One region of the Nonomuraea sp. NPDC004702 genome, then DNA from elsewhere that is predicted to be linked to it. Evidence: riboswitches for the same ligand, from Rfam matches in the RefSeq annotation. Region 1 holds a riboswitch; the other holds the start of a gene.
The links. Region 1 has a riboswitch for S-adenosylmethionine ahead of ACWEJ6_RS15005 (aminotransferase class V-fold PLP-dependent enzyme). Riboswitches for the same ligand answer to the same signal wherever they lie in the genome.
Positions count from the first base shown of each region.

Region 2: it holds a riboswitch for S-adenosylmethionine, as region 1 does, so the genes downstream of both, thrC (threonine synthase) here and ACWEJ6_RS15005 (aminotransferase class V-fold PLP-dependent enzyme) in region 1, are expected to answer to the same signal.

Region 1 is NZ_JBSGCE010000009.1:217,032-226,522, forward strand. Features, by position in the region: gene ACWEJ6_RS14990 (acyltransferase family protein) at 1-382, opposite strand, end outside; gene ACWEJ6_RS14995 (NADH-quinone oxidoreductase subunit D) at 379-1,524, opposite strand; gene ACWEJ6_RS15000 (DoxX family protein) at 1,648-2,331, shown strand; gene ACWEJ6_RS15005 (aminotransferase class V-fold PLP-dependent enzyme) at 2,335-3,630, opposite strand; SAM riboswitch class IV at 3,677-3,792, opposite strand; gene ACWEJ6_RS15010 (cytochrome P450) at 3,868-5,067, shown strand; gene ACWEJ6_RS15015 (SAM-dependent methyltransferase) at 5,051-6,013, opposite strand; gene ACWEJ6_RS15020 (chaplin family protein) at 6,208-6,432, shown strand; gene ACWEJ6_RS15025 (Rossmann-like and DUF2520 domain-containing protein) at 6,767-7,657, shown strand; gene panC (pantoate--beta-alanine ligase) at 7,680-8,513, shown strand; gene ACWEJ6_RS15035 (L-aspartate oxidase) at 8,598-9,491, shown strand, end outside.
Region 2 is NZ_JBSGCE010000033.1:81,624-91,114, forward strand. Features, by position in the region: gene ACWEJ6_RS33365 (hypothetical protein) at 1-373, opposite strand, end outside; gene groL (chaperonin GroEL) at 526-2,154, opposite strand; gene ACWEJ6_RS33375 (cold-shock protein) at 2,499-2,699, opposite strand; gene ACWEJ6_RS33380 (MoaD/ThiS family protein) at 2,943-3,218, opposite strand; gene thrC (threonine synthase) at 3,244-4,476, opposite strand; SAM riboswitch class I at 4,490-4,630, opposite strand; gene ACWEJ6_RS33390 (RNA polymerase sigma factor) at 4,710-5,264, opposite strand; gene ACWEJ6_RS33395 (alpha,alpha-trehalose-phosphate synthase (UDP-forming)) at 5,296-6,720, shown strand; gene ACWEJ6_RS33400 (MFS transporter) at 6,762-7,946, shown strand; gene ACWEJ6_RS33405 (hypothetical protein) at 7,924-8,508, opposite strand; gene otsB (trehalose-phosphatase) at 8,617-9,387, opposite strand; gene ACWEJ6_RS33415 (DUF3263 domain-containing protein) at 9,427-9,491, opposite strand, start outside.

The sequences.
Region 1 (9,491 bases):
GCACCACCCGCCACATCCACTCCACGTGGAACGCCCAGGTGACGATCGCCCCGACGGAGATCCACACGCCGCACAGGAACAGCGCGGGCAGGGACAGCGCGCGGATGCGCCGCCAGACGAACGCCCCGATGCCGACGCCGCGCGCCTGGGCCCGGTTCCAGGACAGCAGGTGCACGTGGCCGCCGACGTAGAAGAACAGCGGCAGCACCTGGAGCAGCCAGGTCAGGATCCACAACCCGGAGGTGAAGCCGAGCGGGCTGGTGGGCTCGGGCCCGCTGGGCTTCCACTCCAGGATCGTGAACGCCCAGTGCCAGACCACCACGACGATGAGGCTGAGGGCGCGCAGCCAGTCGACGTACTTGTCGCGTTCGGGAGTGCTCACTTGTCGATGTCACCCACGACGAAGAACATCGAGCCCAGAATGGCGATCATGTCGGCCACCAGGTTCCCGGGCAGCAGCTCGCGCAGCGCCTGGACGTTGCCGAACGACGCCGAGCGCAGCTTGAGCCGCCACGGCGTCTTGTCGCCCTTGGAGACCAGGTAGTAGCCGTTGATGCCGAGCGGGTTCTCGGTCCACGCGTACGTGTGGCCCTCGGGCACCTTGAGCACCTTCGGCAGGCGCTGGTTGACGGGCCCGGGCGGCAGCTCGCGCAGCCGGGCGACGCACGCGTCGGCCAGGTCGAGGGAGACCTTGAGCTGCTCGAACAGCACCTCGAACCGGGCATGGCAGTCGCCGTCGCGCCGGGTGACGACCGTGACCGGCAGCTCCCCGTAGGCCAGGTACGGGTCGTCGCGCCGCAGGTCGAGGTCCACGCCGGAGGCGCGCGCGATGGGGCCGCTGACGCCGTACTGGAGGATCTGCTCGCGGGTCAGCACGCCGACGCCCTTGGTACGGGCGAGGAAGATCTCGTTGTTCAGGATGAGGCCCTCGATGTCGGGCACCCGGCGGCGGGTCTCGGCGACGGCCGCGGCGACCCGGTCGAGCCAGCCGAGCGGCAGGTCCTCCTTGAGGCCGCCGACCCGGTTGAACATGTAGTGCATGCGCCCGCCGGAGATCTCCTCCATGACGGCCTGGATGCGTTCGCGCTCGTCGAAGGCGTAGAAGACGGGGGTGATCGCGCCCAGTTCGAGGGGGTAGGAGCCGAGGAACATCAGGTGGTTGAGCACCCGGTTGAGCTCGGCCAGCAGCGTGCGCGCCCATACGGCCCTGACCGGCGTCTCCATGCCGAGCAGCCGTTCGGCGGCCAGCACGACGCCCAGTTCGTTGGCGAACCCCGACAGCCAGTCGTGCCGGTTGGCGAGCATGATGATCTGGCGGTAGTCGCGGACCTCGAACAGCTTCTCCGCGCCCCTGTGCATGTAGCCGATGATCGGCTCGGCCGCCTCGATGCGCTCGCCGTCGAGGGTGAGCCGGAGCCTGAGCACGCCGTGCGTGGAGGGATGCTGGGGGCCGATGTTGAGGATCATGTCCTCGGTCGCCAGCTCCTTCGCACCGGCGCCGATCCCGACCACGCGTTCCGTCATAGGGCCCATGCTGCCACCGTCCCACGGGGTGATCCAGCGTGGGGGATGGTCAAGGAATCGTATGGCAACGCATCCCGAAGCCAGACATGGGGATCAATACCGGGAACGGGGGGAGAAAGCACTGTGAAGAGAGTCCTGTTTGATGTGGCGGCCCTGATCTCCCGGGTGGTACTCGGGGTGATCTTCGTGGCGCACGGCTGGCAGAAGTGGCAGGGCGGGCTCGGTGCCGCGGCGGGGCAGTTCCGGGAGATGGGCGTGCCCATGCCCGAGTTGTCGGCCGGATTCGCCGCCATCGTCGAGCTGGTCGGCGGCGCCCTGCTGATCCTCGGCCTGCTGGTCCGGCCGGTGGCGTTGCTGCTGCTCATCGACATGATCGGCGCGATCGTCTTCGTGCACGCGGGCCACGGGGTGTTGTCGCAGGGCGGGGGATGGGAACTGCCGGGCGCGCTGGGTGCGCTGTCCTTGATGCTCGCCGCGCTGGGTGGCGGCCGCATCGGGCTCGACGGCATCTTCCACTCGACGTACCGCCGCCGCAGGGAACGCCAGATCGCCGAGGACGACCTCGCCGCGCACCGGCCGGCCCGGCGCGCCGAGCCGACGACGGTCGTCACCGAGGGGCCGGCCGCGCAGGTCGGGCCCGAGGGCGGCCCGACGACACCGGCCCGGCCCGAGGGCGAGGCCGAGCAGCCCAACGTGCCGCGGCAGCCCAACGCGCCGCGCCCCGGGCACCTCAACGACGAGGACATGCGGGACATCGACGCCCTGGTGTCCGACGAGCCGCACCAGCAGAAGCCGCCCAACCGCTGAGCGTCAGCGGCTGACCAGGTCGCGCAGGGCCTCGATCAGGCGGTCGACGTGCTCCTGCGTGCTGCCGATGCCGATGGAGGCGCGTACCGCCGAGGCGGTGCCGTCCTCGCAGCCGCCGTCCGAGGTCCCCAGCAGGTGGCGGACGAACGGGTGCGCGCAGAACTTGCCGTCCCGCACGCCGATGCCGTACTCGCCGGACAGCGCCTCGGCCACCTCGCGGGCCGAGTAGCCGTCCACGACGAACGACACGATCCCCACCCGCGGGTGGTCCTCGCCCCACAACGACAGCTCGCGCACCCCGTCGATCGAGGCCAGACCGGTACGCAGCCGGGCGATCAGGCGCTCCTCCTCGCGCACCAGCTCCGTCCACCCCGTGGCGGTGAGCGCGTCGCAGGCGGCGGCCAGGGCGATGGCGCCGAGCACGTTGGGGGTGCCGGCCTCGTGGCGGGGCTCGGGGTCGTCGTGCCACTCGGTGGTCTCGCCGACCGAGCGCACCGCGCCGCCGCCCTTCAGGTACGGCTCGCCCGCCGCCAGCCAGTCACGGCGTCCGACCAGCACGCCGGCGCCGAAGGGCGCGTACAGCTTGTGGCCGGAGAAGGCCACGTAGTCCAGGTCGAGCGCGGTCAGGTTGAGCCTGCGGTGCGGGACGAGCTGGGCGGCGTCCACCAGGATCCGGGCGTCGTGCCGGTGGGCGATGTGGGCGAGGGCGGCGATGGGCCACAGCTCGCCGGTGACGTTGGAGGCGGCGGTGACCACGAGCAGCTTGGGCCCCTCGATCCCGGCCAGCGCCTCGTCGGCGGCGCGGACGGCCTCGCCGGGGAAGGCGGGCGGCGCCAGGCGCACGGACCGCTCCCAGGGCAGCAGCGAGGCGTGGTGCTCGGAGTCGAAGACGACGACGGTCGTGCCCTCGGGCAGGCAGCCGGCCAGCAGGTTGGTGGCGTCGGTGGTGTTGCGGGTGAAGATGACGGCGTCGTCCGGGCGGGCGCCGACGAAGGCCCGGACCGTGTGGCGGGCCTGCTCGTAGCGGGCGGTGGTGAGCTGGGAGGCGTAGCCCGCGCCGCGGTGGACGCTGGAGTAGGCCGGGAGCGCGGCGGCGACGGCGGCGCTGACCGGCTCAAGACAGGGGGCGCTGGCCGCGTAGTCGAGGTTGGCGTAGCTCACCAGCCGGCCGCCCTTGACCGGCACTTCGAGGTCGGCGCCGAGCACGGCGGGGATCGACCGTCCGGAGGCGGCGGCAGGGGCGGGGGCCTCGGCGGCGGCCTGGGCGGGAACGGAGTTGAAGATCGTCAGCGTGGACACGGCACAGCTCCTCACGGGTCGGTCGGACCCCTGGGAGCAGCCACGGAGCCCGCGCTTGCCCGCCACACCTCGTGACGGACCAGGTCTTCACCCGGGGCACCCCGCCGCGGACGCGAGGGTTGCCGGCCAGCTAGCCGGGGCTTGTCGCTGGCACTCATGACCTACGACGGCACTATAACCGACACCCGGGCATGATTCGCAAGCTCAGCAGGTCAACCCGTCTCATAAGATGAAATCGTGCGCTTTGATCCCTGGAATCCAGATTTCGTCGTCGACCCTTATCCGGCGTACGACGAGCTGAGGCGCGAGGCGCCCGTCCGCTACTTCGAGCCGTCCAACCAGTGGCTGATCTCCCGGCACGCGGACGTGAACGCGCTGCTCAGGGACCGGCGGCTGGGCCGCGACTACACCCACGTCGCCACGCACGAGGAGTTCGGCCGGCAGCCCGCGCCGGAGTTCCAGGAAGCCTTCTGGCGGGTCAGTAGGAACGGCATGCTGGAGGTCGAGCCGCCGGACCACACGAGGCTGCGCCGGCTGGTGTCCAAGGCGTTCACGCCGCGCATGGTCGAGTCGCTGCGCCCGCGCGTCCGGGCCATCGCCGAGAGCCTGATCGACGCCTACGTCGAGAAGGGCGGCGGCGACCTGATCGCCGAGGTCGCCGAGCCGCTGCCGGTCACCGTCATCGCCGAGATGCTCGGCGTCCCCGAGCAGGACCGCCACCTGCTGCGCCCGTGGTCGGCCGACATGTGCGGGATGTACGAGCTCAACCCCAGCCTGGAGACCCAGCACCAGGCGGTGCGCGCGGCCGAGGAGTTCGAGTCCTACCTCAAGGACCTGGCCCGCGACCGGCTCGCCAACCCCGGCGAGGACCTGGTCAGCGCCCTGGCCGCGATCCCCGAGCTGACCCTCGACGAGCTGGCCGGCACCTGCGTGCTGCTGCTCAACGCGGGCCACGAGGCCACGGTCAACGTCACCGGCAACGGCTGGCGGGCCCTGCTGAAGAACCCGGGCGAGCTGGCCCGGCTGCGCGCCGACCGTTCGCTGCTGCCGACCGCCATCGAGGAGCTGCTGCGCTACGACACCCCGCTCCAGCTCTTCGAGCGCTGGGTGCTGGAGGACATCGAGGTGCACGGCGTGCGGATCCCGCGCGGCTCGGAGGTCGCCTGCCTGTTCGGCTCGGCCAACAGGGACCCCGAGGTGTTCGAGGACCCGGACCGGCTCGACCTGGGCCGTCCGGACAACCCGCACATCTCCTTCGGCGCCGGCATCCACTTCTGCCTGGGCGCGCCGCTGGCCAGGATCGAGCTGACGGAGTCGTTCACCGCGCTGCTGGACCGGGTCGGGACCATCGAGCTGCGCACGGAGCCGGTCTACAAGCCGGGCTTCGTCATCCGCGGGCTGCGCTCGCTCGACCTCGACGTCACCGGCTCTGGCTGAGCCAGCCGAACCCGCCGAGCCCGGCCGGATCGATCAGCTCGCCCTCCTCCGACGCCCGCGCCAACGCGCGCACGTAGCCGCGCGGATCGGTGCGGGCGAGGTCGACCGGCGGCCGGGCGCCGGTGAGGCCCAGCGCCCGCAACATGTCGCGCTGTGTGGACAAGGTTGTGGATATCGCGCCGGCCCGCCGCCCGGCCTCGGCGCACGCGTCGAGCGCGACGTGGGCGGTGATGTCGCAGGTCCCGTCGGGGATGGGCGTGACGACGGCGCCGTCGCGGTAACCGGTCAGCGTGCCACAGAGCGGTCGGTTATCCACAGGGTGTGCATAATCCACGGCTATCGCCCGGCCGCGGGCGAGGCGTACCAGAACGGAGGCCCAGGCGTCGTCACGGGGACGGCCGATCTCGGCTCGGGTGCCCACGTGCGGCAGCGGCCACCAGCGGTCGAGCCATTCGCGGTCGGCGGGCCGCAGCGGGCCGCCGAGGCGCTCCTCCCCGGTGCGGGTGTTGACCATGACCAGACGCGGGCCGCCGGAGGTCTGCTCGGCCACGTCGAGCGGGATGTTGTCGAGCCACTCGTTGGCGACGGCCAGCCCGGTGATGCTGGACGGCAGGCAGCGGCGCCACTCGATCTCGTCGGGCAGGCCCGGCGGCCTGGGTGACAGGTCGACGCACGTGACCCGGAGCCGGTCGCGCAGAGCGGGCTCGGCCAGGTCGAGGACGCGGCGGACCAGCACGCCCTCGCCGGAGCCGATGTCGACCAGGTCGAGCCACTCGGGGGAGCCGAGGTCGCAGTCGACCTCCGCCAGCAGGGCCAGGACCGCCTCGGCGAACACGGCCGAGGCCCCGACCGAGGTGCGGAAGTGGCCCGAGGGGCGTTCGCGGAGGTAGAAACCCTCCTCGCCGTAGAGCGCGCGCTCGGTCGCGGCGCGCCAGGTGAGCCACATGAGGCTGACTATCTCATGACTCCGGCCATCAACACGCTAAGTCATTGATTGACTACACTTGGTCGCTACATTGCGCTAACGTTTACGTACTGTCACCGAGCGACTGCGTTTCGCCCATCCGCGGTAAGCGGCGAGCCGGTTCGCTCCACCAAAGCATTGCGGCCTCCACGGCCGCATACTGAGAGGAGCCCCCCGTGAAGAAGACTCTGGTCATGGCAGGTGCCATTGCCCTGCTGGCGCTGGCGGCCCCCGCGTACGCCGACGACGTCACCCACGGCAACAACGGCATCCTGAGCGGCAGCCCGATCCACCTCCCCATCACCGCCGTCGTGCCCGTCTGCGGCAACAACATCGGCATCCAGGCCGTGCCGATCAACGGCTGCCAGGGGAGCCCCAACACCGCGGTCTACAGCCGCTGAGGCAGGGAGAGCCCGGACCGCTCGCGCGCGGTCCGGGCTCTGATCCCGGCCGGTCAGTCGGCGGATGACCGGTCAGCGCACCTCCAAGAGGTCGCATCCAGGCGGGCGTCGGGTTGTCAGGACTCGGCGCCCGTCGTCGTGCGTGGACCCCTCTCCTCATCTCTTTCGACAGGGGGTGCACGATTCGTATGCCCCTGTCGCATTTGTCGTTAACTCAACGGGCGGTAAAGCGGCGGACATGCCTGGCCGCGTTCGTCGGCCCGCGACATGTGCGCCGCCGCCCGCCGGTTACGCTGGTCGGCAGTGCCATCACGGTCGACAGGGGTGAGACGTCATGGACGCAGGTGATCGCCCGGCACGGCTGACCGTCGGCGTGCTCGGCGCGGGCAAGGTCGGCTCCGCGCTCGGCGCCGCGCTGGCGCAGGCGGGCCACCGGATCGTCGCCGCGAGCGGGGTCTCCGACAGGTCGCGAAGGTGGGCCGCCGACCGGCTCGGGGTCGAGCTGACGCGGCCCGACGAGGTGGTGGCCGCCGCCCAGCTCATCCTGCTGACCGTCCCCGACGACGCGCTGCCCGACCTCGTGGCCGGCCTGGCCCGTACGGGCGCCGACCTCCAGGGCAAGCTGCTCGTCCACACCAGCGGCGCGTACGGCCTGTCGGTGCTCGAACCGGCCGCCGGGGTGGGCGCGCTGCCGCTCGCGCTCCACCCGGTCATGACCTTCACCGGCCGCGACGACGACCTCAACAAGATCACCGGTATCTCGTTCGGCGTCACCGCGCCCGACATGCTGCGGCCGGTGGCCGAGGCCCTGGTGATCGAGATGGGCGGCGAGCCGGTCTGGATCGCCGAGAGCGACCGCGCGCTCTACCACGCGGCCCTGGCCAACGCCGCCAACCACATGGTCACCCTCATCGCCGAGTCCGAGGAGCTGCTCGGGCGCATCGGCGTCGAGCACCCGGGCCGGATGCTGGGCCCGCTGCTCGGCGCGGCCCTCGACAACGTGCTGCGGCTGGGCATCGCCGGGCTGACCGGCCCGGTCGTCCGCGGCGACGCCGGCACCGTGCGCAAACACGTCGACGCGCTGATCCTGGCCGCCCCGGAGGCCGCCGACGCCTACATCGCGCTGGCCCGGCTCACCGCCGACCGGGCGCTGGCCGCGGGGCTGCTCAAACCGGAGGAGGCGGAGCGGCTGCTCGACGCGCTTGGGGGCAATATATGGACCTGACCGTCGGGTGTGGAGGGCAGCAATGGATCTGATCGTGGCCGGCAACCGGGACGACCTGGCGAAGGCGCGTGGCACGGGCAGCGTGGCGCTGGTCCCGACCATGGGCGCGCTGCACGAGGGCCACCGGTCGCTGATCAGGGCCGCCCGGGTGCGCGCCGACCAGGTCGTGGTCAGCATCTTCGTCAACCCGCTGCAATTCGGTCCTAACGAGGATTTTTCCCGCTATCCCCGTACGTTCGACGCCGATCTCGACGTGTGCCGGGAGGAGGGCGTGCACGTCGTGTTCGCGCCCTCGCCCGAGGACATGTACCGCCCCGACCGGCAGGTGAGCGTCTGCGCGGGCGAGATGGGCACGATCGTCGAGGGCGCCTCCAGGCCGGGCCACTTCGACGGCGTGCTGACGGTGGTGCTCAAGCTGTTCAACCTGGTCCGCCCCGACGTGGCGATCTTCGGTCAGAAGGACGCCCAGCAGCTCGCCGTCATCCGCCGCATGGTGGCCGACCTCGACCTGGCCGTCGAGATCGTCGGCGCGCCCACCGTGCGCGAGCCCGACGGCCTGGCCCTGTCCAGCCGCAACCGTTACCTGTCGGCGCGCGACCGCACGGTCGCGCTGGCCCTGTCCCGCGCCCTGCGGGCGGGCGCGGCCGAGCTCACCGCCGGCGCGATCCGGTCCACCGCCCGCGCGGTGCTCGACGAGGCCGGGCCCGACCTCGACCTCGACTACCTGGCACTGGTCGATCCGGCCACGTTCAAGGAGGTCGACGACGCCTACGAGGGCTCGGCCGTGCTCGCCGTGGCGGCCCGGGTGGGCGGCACCCGGCTGATCGACAACGTCGTCCTGAGCCTTCGTCACTGATCCGTACGGTGCCCCCGGGGCATGTCCACGCTGCGGCAGGCGTTATCGTCATAGTGACGAAATCGCCTCAGTGAGGAGACCCCCATGAGTGCACCGGCGATTCCCCAGCGTCTGACGGCCCCCGAACCCGGCTGGACGGTCGAGGCGGACGTGGTCGTCGTCGGCTCCGGCGTCGCGGGCCTGACCGTGGCGCTGCGCCATGCCGAGCTGGATCCCGCGGCCAAGGTCCTGGTCGTCACCAAGGACGTGCTGTCCGCCGGGTCCACCAAGTGGGCCCAGGGGGGCATCGCCGCCGTGCTCGACCCGCGCGACACCCCCGACGAGCACCTGAGCGACACGTTGCTCGCCGGGGTCGGGCTGTGCGACACCAAGGCCGTGCGAACCCTGGTGACCGAGGGGCCGGGCGCGCTGCGGCGGCTCATCGAGCGCGGCGCCCGGTTCGACCGCACCCCCGACGGCGAGCTCCAGCTCACCAGGGAAGGCGGACACCGGCGCCACCGGATCGTGCACGCCGGCGGCGACGCCACGGGCGCCGAGGTGCAGCGGGCGCTGGTCGAGGCGGTGCGCGCCGGATCGATCGAGGTGATCGAGCACGCGCTCGTGCTCGACCTGCTCAAGGACGCCCGCGGCCGGGCCAGGGGCGTGACCCTGCACGTCATGGGCGAGGGCGCGCGTGACGGCGTCGGGGCGGTCCTGGCGCGGGCGGTGGTGCTGGCCACCGGCGGCATGGGCCAGGTCTACGCCGCGACCACCAACCCGGTCGTGTCCACCGGCGACGGCGTGGCGCTCGCGCTCAGGGCGGGGGCGGTCGTGCGCGACATCGAGTTCGTGCAGTTCCACCCGACCGTGTTGTGGCTGGGGGAGGGCTCGACCGGCCAGCAGCCGCTGATCTCCGAGGCGGTCAGGGGCGAGGGCGCCGTCCTCGTCGACCACGAGGGCAACCGGTTCATGCAGGGCGTGCACGAGCTGGCCGACCTG
Region 2 (9,491 bases), on a different contig from region 1:
CGTCCTCGCGCTCGCCGGACATGTCCACGCCCTCGTCCGAGGCGTCGCCGCGCTCGCCGGACCGCTCGTCGGCCTCGTCCGTCGACCGCTCGTCGGCCTGGTCCGACGACCTGTCCTCGGCTTCCTCCGACGACCTGTCCTCACCCTCCTCCGACATCTCCCCGCGCTCGTCCTGCGACGTCCACCTGGACGGCGAGGCGCAGTAGTCGCGGTCGTACAGTTCCAGGTAGCCCGCGCAGTAGGGCACGTCGACGTACTCCAGGGCCTCGTCCAGGTAACCGTGGTCGTCTGCCTGGGCGGGCATCGTCATGGCGGCCGCGGCGGCCAGCATGACGGCTCCGAGCCCGAGAACGCGCGCGGTGCGGGAATTCATGTAACTACTCCTTTGTGCGGTGAATCGTCACTTAGTTTCGTTACTGTCCGTAGTCTATAACTACTAAACGTGACAGGATCGGACACAACAAAAGGCGGCCGGATCCTTGGAGATCCGAACCGCCTTCTGATGCGTCAGCGACCAGGCGAGGCCTAGAAGTCCATGTCGCCGCCGCCGGGCATGCCGGCCGGAGCAGCAGGGGTCTTCTCGGGCTTCTCGGCGATGACGGCCTCGGTGGTGAGGAAGAGCGCCGCGATGGAGGCGGCGTTCTGCAGCGCGGAGCGCGTCACCTTGGCCGGGTCGATGATCCCGGACTCGAACATGTTGACGTACTCGCCGGAAGCGGCGTTGAGGCCCTCGCCCGGGGTCAGGTTGCGCACCTTCTCCACGACGACGCCGCCCTCAAGACCGGCGTTGACCGCGATCTGCTTGAGGGGCTCCTCAAGAGCCTTCTTCACGATCGCCGCGCCGGTGGCCTCGTCGCCGTTGAGCTCGAGCTTGTCGAACGCCTTGGCGCCGGCCTGCAGCAGCGCCACGCCACCGCCGGGGACGATGCCCTCCTCGACGGCCGCCTTGGCGTTGCGCACGGCGTCCTCGATGCGGTGCTTGCGCTCCTTGAGCTCGACCTCGGTCGCCGCGCCGGCCTTGATGACCGCCACGCCACCGGCCAGCTTGGCCAGGCGCTCCTGCAGCTTCTCGCGGTCGTAGTCGGAGTCGGTGCGCTCGATCTCGGCGCGGATCTCGTTGACCCGGCCGGAGATCGCCTCGGCGTCACCGGCGCCGTCGACGATGGTGGTCTCGTCCTTGGTCACCACGACCTTGCGGGCGCGGCCGAGCAGGTCGAGGGTGGCGGTCTCGAGCTTGAGGCCGACCTCCTCGGCGATGACCTGACCACCGGTCAGGATCGCGATGTCGCCCAGCATGGCCTTGCGGCGGTCGCCGAAGCCCGGGGCCTTGACGGCCACGGAGCGGAACAGGCCGCGGATCTTGTTGACCACCAGGGTCGCCAGGGCCTCGCCGTCGACGTCCTCGGCGATGATCAGCAGCGGCTTGCCGGACTGCACGACCTTGTCGAGCAGCGGCAGCAGGTCCTTGTTGGCCGAGACCTTGCTGTTGACGATCAGGATGTACGGGTCTTCGAGAACGGCCTCCATGCGGTCGGAGTCGGTCACGAAGTACATCGACGTCATGCCCTTGTCGAAGCGCATGCCCTCGGTGAGCTCAAGCTCCAGGCCGAAGGTGTTGCTCTCCTCGACGGTGATGACGCCTTCCTTGCCGACCTTGTCCATCGCCTCGGCGATGAGCGAGCCGATCTCGGGGTCGGCGGCGGAGATGGAGGCGGTGGAGGCGATCTGCTCCTTGGTCTCCACGTCCTTGGCCAGCTTGGAGAGCTCCTCGCTGACCCGCTCGACGGCGGCCTCGATGCCCTTCTTCAGGGCCATCGGGTTGGCGCCGGCGGCCACGTTGCGCAGACCTTCGCGCACCAGAGCCTGGGCGAGCACGGTGGCCGTGGTGGTGCCGTCGCCGGCGACGTCGTCAGTCTTCTTGGCGACTTCCTTGACCAGCTCGGCGCCGATCTTCTCCCACGGGTCCTCGAGCTCGATCTCCTTGGCGATGGAGACGCCGTCGTTGGTGATCGTGGGAGCGCCCCACTTCTTCTCCAGCACGACGTTGCGCCCCTTGGGGCCCAAGGTCACCTTGACGGCGTCGGCGAGCTGGTTCATACCGCGCTCGAGACCGCGCCGGGCGTCCTCGTCAAACGCGATCATCTTGGCTGCCATAAGGCTAGACCTCCCAGATGCAGGGTGGCGTGTCCTGGACCGAGCCGACGCCCGCGACGGCATAGGCCTGCATCTCCGTTCGGCAGACCCCATCGTCTCGATCCGAGTTGTTGGCACTCTGCCACACAGAGTGCCAACGAACTGTTTAGCACTCTACCCTGCCGAGTGCAAGCCACGGGCACCCCACCCCAGCTCATCGGGCAGGTCATCGGGTGCGCCGGTTCGCACGGCGAGCCGCCCCTGAGGCGCGGCCCGCCGTGCGAAGCCGACGGAGGAAACAGTGGCGAGCCCGTACGGACTGCGCTGCCGCACGTCCCGCCTTGGTGCATACCAGCGAGGGTGAATCAGACCGTGCGGACGGACTCCGCCTGCGGCCCCTTCTGGCCCTGCGTGATCTCGAACTCGACGCGCTGTCCCTGTTCGAGAGAGCGGTACCCGTCCATCATGATCGCTGAGTAATGGACGAATACATCCTTACCACCGTCTACCGCGATGAAGCCGTAGCCCTTGTCCGCGTTGAACCACTTGACGGTGCCCTGCGCCACTTCCGACTCCTCTTACTGGGCTCGCAGATCTCGCCCATTCCTTCGCGAGACCCGTAATCGCATGACTTTTGGGAAAATCAGCCAGACGATCGCCCTCGACCATACCTGTGGCACGGGGTTTGGCAACAGAGTCAACCGACAAAACGCTAATTTCATCGAAGGCTGAGTCGTTCGAGGTTGAATTTGGTTCTAAAACAAGAAGGCGCCCACAAGGGGCGCCTTCAAGAGTCGGTGGTCCGGCGGTCAGCCGCCCGCGACGGCGGGGATGATGGAGATCTGAGTGCCTTCAGGGGCGGGAGTGTCCAGGCCCTCGGCGAAACGGACATCCTCATCACCAACGTATACGTTGACAAAACGACGAATCTTGCCCGATTCATCCAGAATTCTCGCGCCGATCCCCGGGTAGTCGGAGTCAAGCTTGGCGAGAACGTCACGAAGAGTCGCCCCTTCGCCACTCACTTCGGCGTTACCCCCGGTGTAAGTGCGCAGAATGGTGGGAATCCGCACAGAAACGCTCATGGTTTTTGTTGCCTTTCCTGGATTGTCAGACAGTCGCGCGGAACGCGTCGAGAGAGGGCCGGATCACGGCGGTGGGCCGCGCGTCGTCGCTGATCGCGTCGAGCGTCTTCAGGCCGTCGCCGGTGTTCAGGACCACCGTCTCGGCCTCGGGGTCGAGCCTGCCCGTCTCGACGAGCTTCTTCAGCACGCCCACCGTGACGCCGCCCGCGGTCTCGGCGAAGATGCCCTCGGTGGAGGCCAGGAGCTTGATGGCGGCGACGATCTCGGGGTCGGTGACGTCCTCGACGCCCCCGCCCGTGCGCCGGGCGATGTCCAGCACGTACGGCCCGTCGGCGGGGTTGCCGATGGCCAGCGACTTGGCGATCGTGTCCGGCTTGACCGGCTGGACGACGTCGTGCCCCGCCTTGTACGCCGTCGAGACCGGCGAGCACCCGGCCGCCTGGGCCCCGAACACCTTGTAGGGGGTGTCCTCGACCAGCCCGAGCGCGATCAGCTCCTTGAACCCCTTGTCGATCTTCGTGAGCTGGGAACCGGAGGCGATGGGGATGACGATCTGCTCCGGCAGCCGCCAGCCGAGCTGCTCGGCGATCTCGTACGCGAGCGTCTTGGACCCCTCGGCGTAGTAGGGCCGCAGGTTGACGTTGACGAACCCCCACCGCTCGCCCAGCGGGTCGCCGATCAGCTCCGAACAGAACCGGTTGACCTCGTCGTACGTGCCGTCGATGCCGATCAGCCGGCCGCCGAACACCCGGGCCATGGCGATCTTGGCCGCTTCGAGGTCGGCCGGGATGAACACGCACGCGTCGAGGCCGGCCCGCGCGGCGGCGGCGGTGACCGCGCCGGCGAGGTTGCCCGTGGAGGAGCAGGAGAGCGTGTGGAAGCCGAAGTTCCTGGCCGCCTCGACGGCGATGGCGACCACCCGGTCCTTGAAGGAGTGGGTGGGGTTGCCCGAGTCGTCCTTCACGTGCAGGGACCGGATGCCGAGCGCCTTGCCGAGGTTGCCGGCCTTGACCAGCTTCGTCCAGCCCGGGTTCATGTTGGGCTTGCTCGCCACGTCGGCGGGGACCGGGAGCAGGGAGCGGTAGCGCCAGATGTTGGCGGGGCCGGACTCGATGTCCGCGCGGGTCACCTGGCCGAAGGAGTAGGCCGCTTCGAGCGGCCCGAAACACTCCAGGCAGGCGAAGCTGGGACCCAGGGGGTAGCGCGTGCCGCACTCGCGGCAGGACAGAGCGACGGCAGGACCAAAGTCGAGCGACATGAAGCGAGGCCTTCCCTCATCTTCGCCCGCGGCCACCTTGACCGCGAACCGGAATTGGCACCTTGTCCCGGTCGGCCTCGCCAGGTCGCGAGCACAAGCCGGGAGGGTTGCCGGGGCTTCGCAGGGCCGGTCCCTCCACCCCTCTGGATGAGCAATATTCAGTTGTCGAAAAGGACTCTACCTTCTCAAGTGGCGGAAACGACCACCCGTCTCACCATGCGAGAGGACGCGTCTCACCGATAGTCCTCCCCGAGGACTCCCTGCACGTACTTGCGGGCCTGGTGGATGCGGGACTTGGCGGTGCCGAGCGGGATGTTGAGCTGCTCGGCCACCTCGTTGTAGTCGAGCTGGACGATGTCGCGCAGCACCAGCGCCTGGGCCAGGTCGGGCTTGTCGGCCTCCAGCGCCTCCATCGCGTCGAGCAGGTCGAGCCGCGAGCCGGCGATCACGCTGACCCGCCGCGCGTCCGGCTTCTGCATCGGCAGCTCCTCCGACGTCTGCTCGGCGGCCCTGCGCTTCAGCGAGCGGTACGTGGTGCGCGCGCAGTTGGCGGTCACGATGTGCAGCCAGGTGCTGAACCTGGCCCGCCCCTCGAACCGGCCGATGTTGCGCGCCACGGCCAGCAGAGTGTCCTGCGAGGCTTCTTCCGCGTCCTGGTGATAGGGCAGGATCCGGGCGCAGTGGCGCATCACGTCAGGCTCGATCCTGGCCAGGAGCTCGCCGAGCGCGCGATGGTCTCCGGCCGCGGCCGAGCGGGCGAGTTCCTCGGTTAGCTCATCTAGCGCCATAGCTGGGATCCTATGGGCGAAGGGAGCCCAAATGAACAGCGTTCTCGTGGCGTCCAACCGCGGGCCGGTCTCCTTCACCGTCGACGACGACGGTGAGCTGACCATGAAACGCGGTGGTGGCGGCCTTGTCTCGGGCCTGTCGGGGGTGGCCAAGGAGCACGGCGTGCTGTGGGTGTGCGCCGCGCTGTCCGACGGCGACCGCAGCGCCGTGCGCCTGGCCCCGGGGGGCCGGCTCGACCGCGGCGGCTACGACACGGGCGCCCTGCGGATGCTCGACATCCCCGCGGCCACCTTCCACCGCGCCTACAACGCGGTGGCCAACTCGACCCTGTGGTTCGTCAACCACCTGCTGTACGACATCCCCAACTCCCCCAGTTTCGGCACCAAGTTCCGGCGCGAGTGGGAGTCCTACCGCGACTACAACGGCGCGTTCGCGCTGGCGCTGGCCGAAGAGGCCGGGCACGGCGCGCGCGTGATGGTCCAGGACTACCACCTGACGCTCACCCCGGCGATGCTCCGCGCCGAGCGGCCCGACCTGCGCATCGCCCACTTCAGCCACACGCCGTGGGCGCCTCCCGAGTACTTCTCCCTGCTGCCCGACGCGGTGACCAGGGAGGTGCTCGACGGCATCCTGGGGGCCGACCACGCGGGCTTCCTCACCGCCCGGTGGGCGGCGGCGTTCATGGACTGCTGCGAGGCGCTGCTGGGCGCGCGGGTGGACCGCGCGGCCGGCACGGTCGCCCACGAGGGCAGGACTACCCGCGTCGGCGTGCACAGTCTGGGCGTGGACGGCGCGGCGCTGTGGGCGCGGGCCTGCGAGCCCGACGTCGAGTCGCACATGGCCGCGCTGGCCGAGCAGGTGGCCGGACGCCGGCTGATCGTCCGCATCGACCGCACCGAGCTGTCCAAGAACATCGTGCGCGGGCTGCTGGCCTACCGCGAGTTCCTGGCCGCCCATCCGGAGTGGCACGGCAAGGTGGTCCACCTGGCCTTCGCCTATCCCAGCCGGCACGACCTGCCCGAATACCGCGAGTACACCGCGTCGGTGCAGCGCTGCGCGCGCGAGATCGAGGACGAGTACGCCACCGAGGACTGGGACCCGGTCATCCTCAACGTCAACGACGACTACCCGCGCTCGCTGGCCGCCTACCGGCTGGCGGACGTGCTGCTGGTCAACCCCATCCGCGACGGCATGAACCTGGTCGCCAAGGAGGGGCCGGTCCTGTCGCCGCGCTGCGCCCTGGTGCTCTCGCGCGAGGCGGGGGCGGCCGCCGAGCTGGGCCCGTACGCGCTGGTGGTCAACCCCTACGACGTGAGCGGCACGGCGGACGCGCTGCACGAGGCGCTGGTGATGCCCGAGGACGAACGCCGGCGGCGCCGCGACCGGCTGCACGAGGCGGCCACCGCGCTGCCGCCGCACAAGTGGCTGGAATCCCAACTCGACGCCCTGCTTTAACATGAGAAGTCGGGTTCACTGCCAATGACGGAGGCTGCCGGGTGTCGACGGTCTCAGTGCCCATCAGACTCGTCCGGGACCGTCCGACCTGGCTCATCTACTTCCTGCTCGGCACGTTCGCCACGTTCGTGTACGGCCTGAGCGCCGCCCTCCCGCTCCTGCGCGCCGACCAGCGCACCACGGCCACCGTCGCCGGGCTGCACGGCACCGCGATGGCGGTCGGGACGATCGGCGCCGGGCTCGCGCTGCCCCTGCTCACCAGGCTGCTCGGCCGGCGCACGACGTGCTGGTTCGGCCTGGCCGGGATGAACGCCGGCGTGCTGCTGGTCATGGCCGCCTCCGCGCTGCCCCTGACGCTGCTCGGCTACGGCGTGGCCGGCGGTTTCGGCTCGGTCATGCTCTACGCGGCGATGGCCGAGCTCAGCGACCACCACGGGGCCGCCGGACCGGCCGCGCTCAGCGAGGCCAACGCCGTGGGCGTGCTGGTGGGGATGGTGGCGACGTTCGTGCTCAGCCAGGTGGCGCAGAGCGCGCTCGGCTGGCGGGCCGCCCTGCTGGTCACCCCGGCCGTCAGCGCCCTGCTGGCGCTGTCGCTGGGCCGCTCCTGGCCCGCGCCCCGGCGGGTCGCCGGAGAGCGGGGCGGCGCGGTCGCCGGGGAGGCCGTCCCGGCGCGGGAGGGCGGCGGGTGGCGCTTCCATCTGGCCGGGGGCGTGCTGTTCTGCTGCGTGGCGCTGGAGTTCACGTTCAACCTGTGGGCCGCCGACCTGTTCGCCCTCAGGACGGGCGTGCCGGCGGCCGTCGCGGCGACCGGGCTGACGGCGTTCGTCTGCGGCATGGCGGCGGGCAGGTTCGCGGGCGCGCAGCTCGCGCTGCGGCTGCCGGCCACGCCGCTGCTGGCCGGCGCTCTGGGGCTGATGGCCCTCGGCTGGGTGCTGTTCTGGGCGAGCACCGCGCCGATCCTGTCGTACGCGGGGCTGGCGCTGAGCGGGCTGGGCGCGTCGCTGCAGTTCCCGCTCGCGCTGAGCACGCTGATCGCCGCCTCGGGCGACCGGGCGGACCGGGCGGCGGCCGCCTCGCCCGTGTGGGCGGGCGCCGCCATGGCGATCGGCCCGCTGCTGCTCGGCGCGCTGGCCGACGGCTACGGCACCGGGAACGCGTTCCTGCTGGTGCCCGTGGTCATCGGCCTGGCGGTCGCCGGGGTGCTCATCTCCAGTCGGCGTACTTGAGCGTGTCGGCCAGGCCGGGCGTGTTCCACTGGTCGACGACGAGGATCTGGCTCTTCGGCAGGTACCACTCGCGCTGCGTGAAGCGGGCCTTGACGCCGCCGCCCGAATAGCTGACGCACGTGGCCTGCCAGGCGTTGTAGGCGGCCTTGTGCCCGGCCCCCATCTGCCGGTAGCCCCTGGTGACCTTGGGGCCGACGACCTCGCCCCACTTGCGGTTGATCGGGCAGGGCTGCACGTCGCTGGCCGGATAGTACGGGTCCTTGCCCGTGTAGGGCCCGAACCCCTCGGCGCCCCGCTTGATCGCGGCGGGACCGAGGACGTAGAACGCGTCGCACTCGGGCGAGCCCCAGCCCTGCGGCTTGGCGCACCGGCCGGTGACCACCTGGACGACGTCGCCGCCCTTGCGGTGGACCACCCACTCGATCGGGATGTAGAGCGTCAGGCCGCCGCGCAGCTTGAGCTGCTGGGCGGGGGCGGCGGAGGCGGCGCCGGGGACGGCGAGCACGGCAGACAGGGTGGCCAGAGCCGCGGCCGAGGCGGCGGCGAGAGATCGTCGTGACATGCGCACCAACGTAGGACCCGCCACTTGCAGCCCAATCACGAACGGCTGAAAGCCGCGAGCCGGCCCAGACGGCGCAAGGCCGCGAGCCGGCTCACGAACGGCTGGGCTCTAGGGACGGGTGAAGGCCGTCGTCAGCTCCCGCAGCAGCGCCACCACGCCGTCGGGCCCGTCGACCACGATGTCGGCCCGCTCGGCCAGCGCGGTCACCTCGGCCGAGCCGCTGCACACGGTCACGCCGGGCAGCCCCGAGGCGCGTACGGCGTCGAAGGCGGCCAGGTCGCCGAGGTCGTCGCCGACGAACATGACGGACCTGGCGTCCCGCTCGGCCAGGAACAGCCCGAGCGCGTGGCCCTTGTCCATGCCGGGCGGGCGCAGCTCCAGGACCATGCGTCCCGGCTCGATCACCAGGCCGTGTCTCCCGGCCAGCTCGGCCAGCGGCTCGCGCAGCACGGCGAGCGCGCCCTCGGGGTCGGGGGCGCGCCTGGTGTGCACGGCCACCGCCCTGCCCTTGTCCTCGATCACCACGCCGTGCAGGCCGAGCGCGTCGAGCAGCAGGGGCAGCTCGGCCCGGACGCGCGGCACGCCGGGTGGCGGCGGCGGCGCCGAGACGCGTCCGTGCTCCCACCGTTCGAAGCCGTAGTGGCCGAGCACCACGAGGCCGGGCACGTCGGCCAGGCCGGGCCCGAGTTCGAGCGCGGTGGCCGCCGGCCTGCCGGTCACGATGGCCACGGCGCCGACGTGCGCGCCCAGGTCGGCGAGCACGGCGGGGGCCTCGGGGTGGATCTTGGCGGAGGCGGGATCGGGCACGATCGGCGACAGGGTTCCGTCGAAGTCGAGCCCGATCACGGCGCCGGACGGATCTTTAAGGATCGCTTCCATACCAGGGATGTTCCTCACGCGGCTGCCGTACCCAGCCGGTCAGGGACGCATGCCGAGCCGTCTCGCCGCACGGTCGCGCTGACGGGTGGAGCGCAACCTTCGCA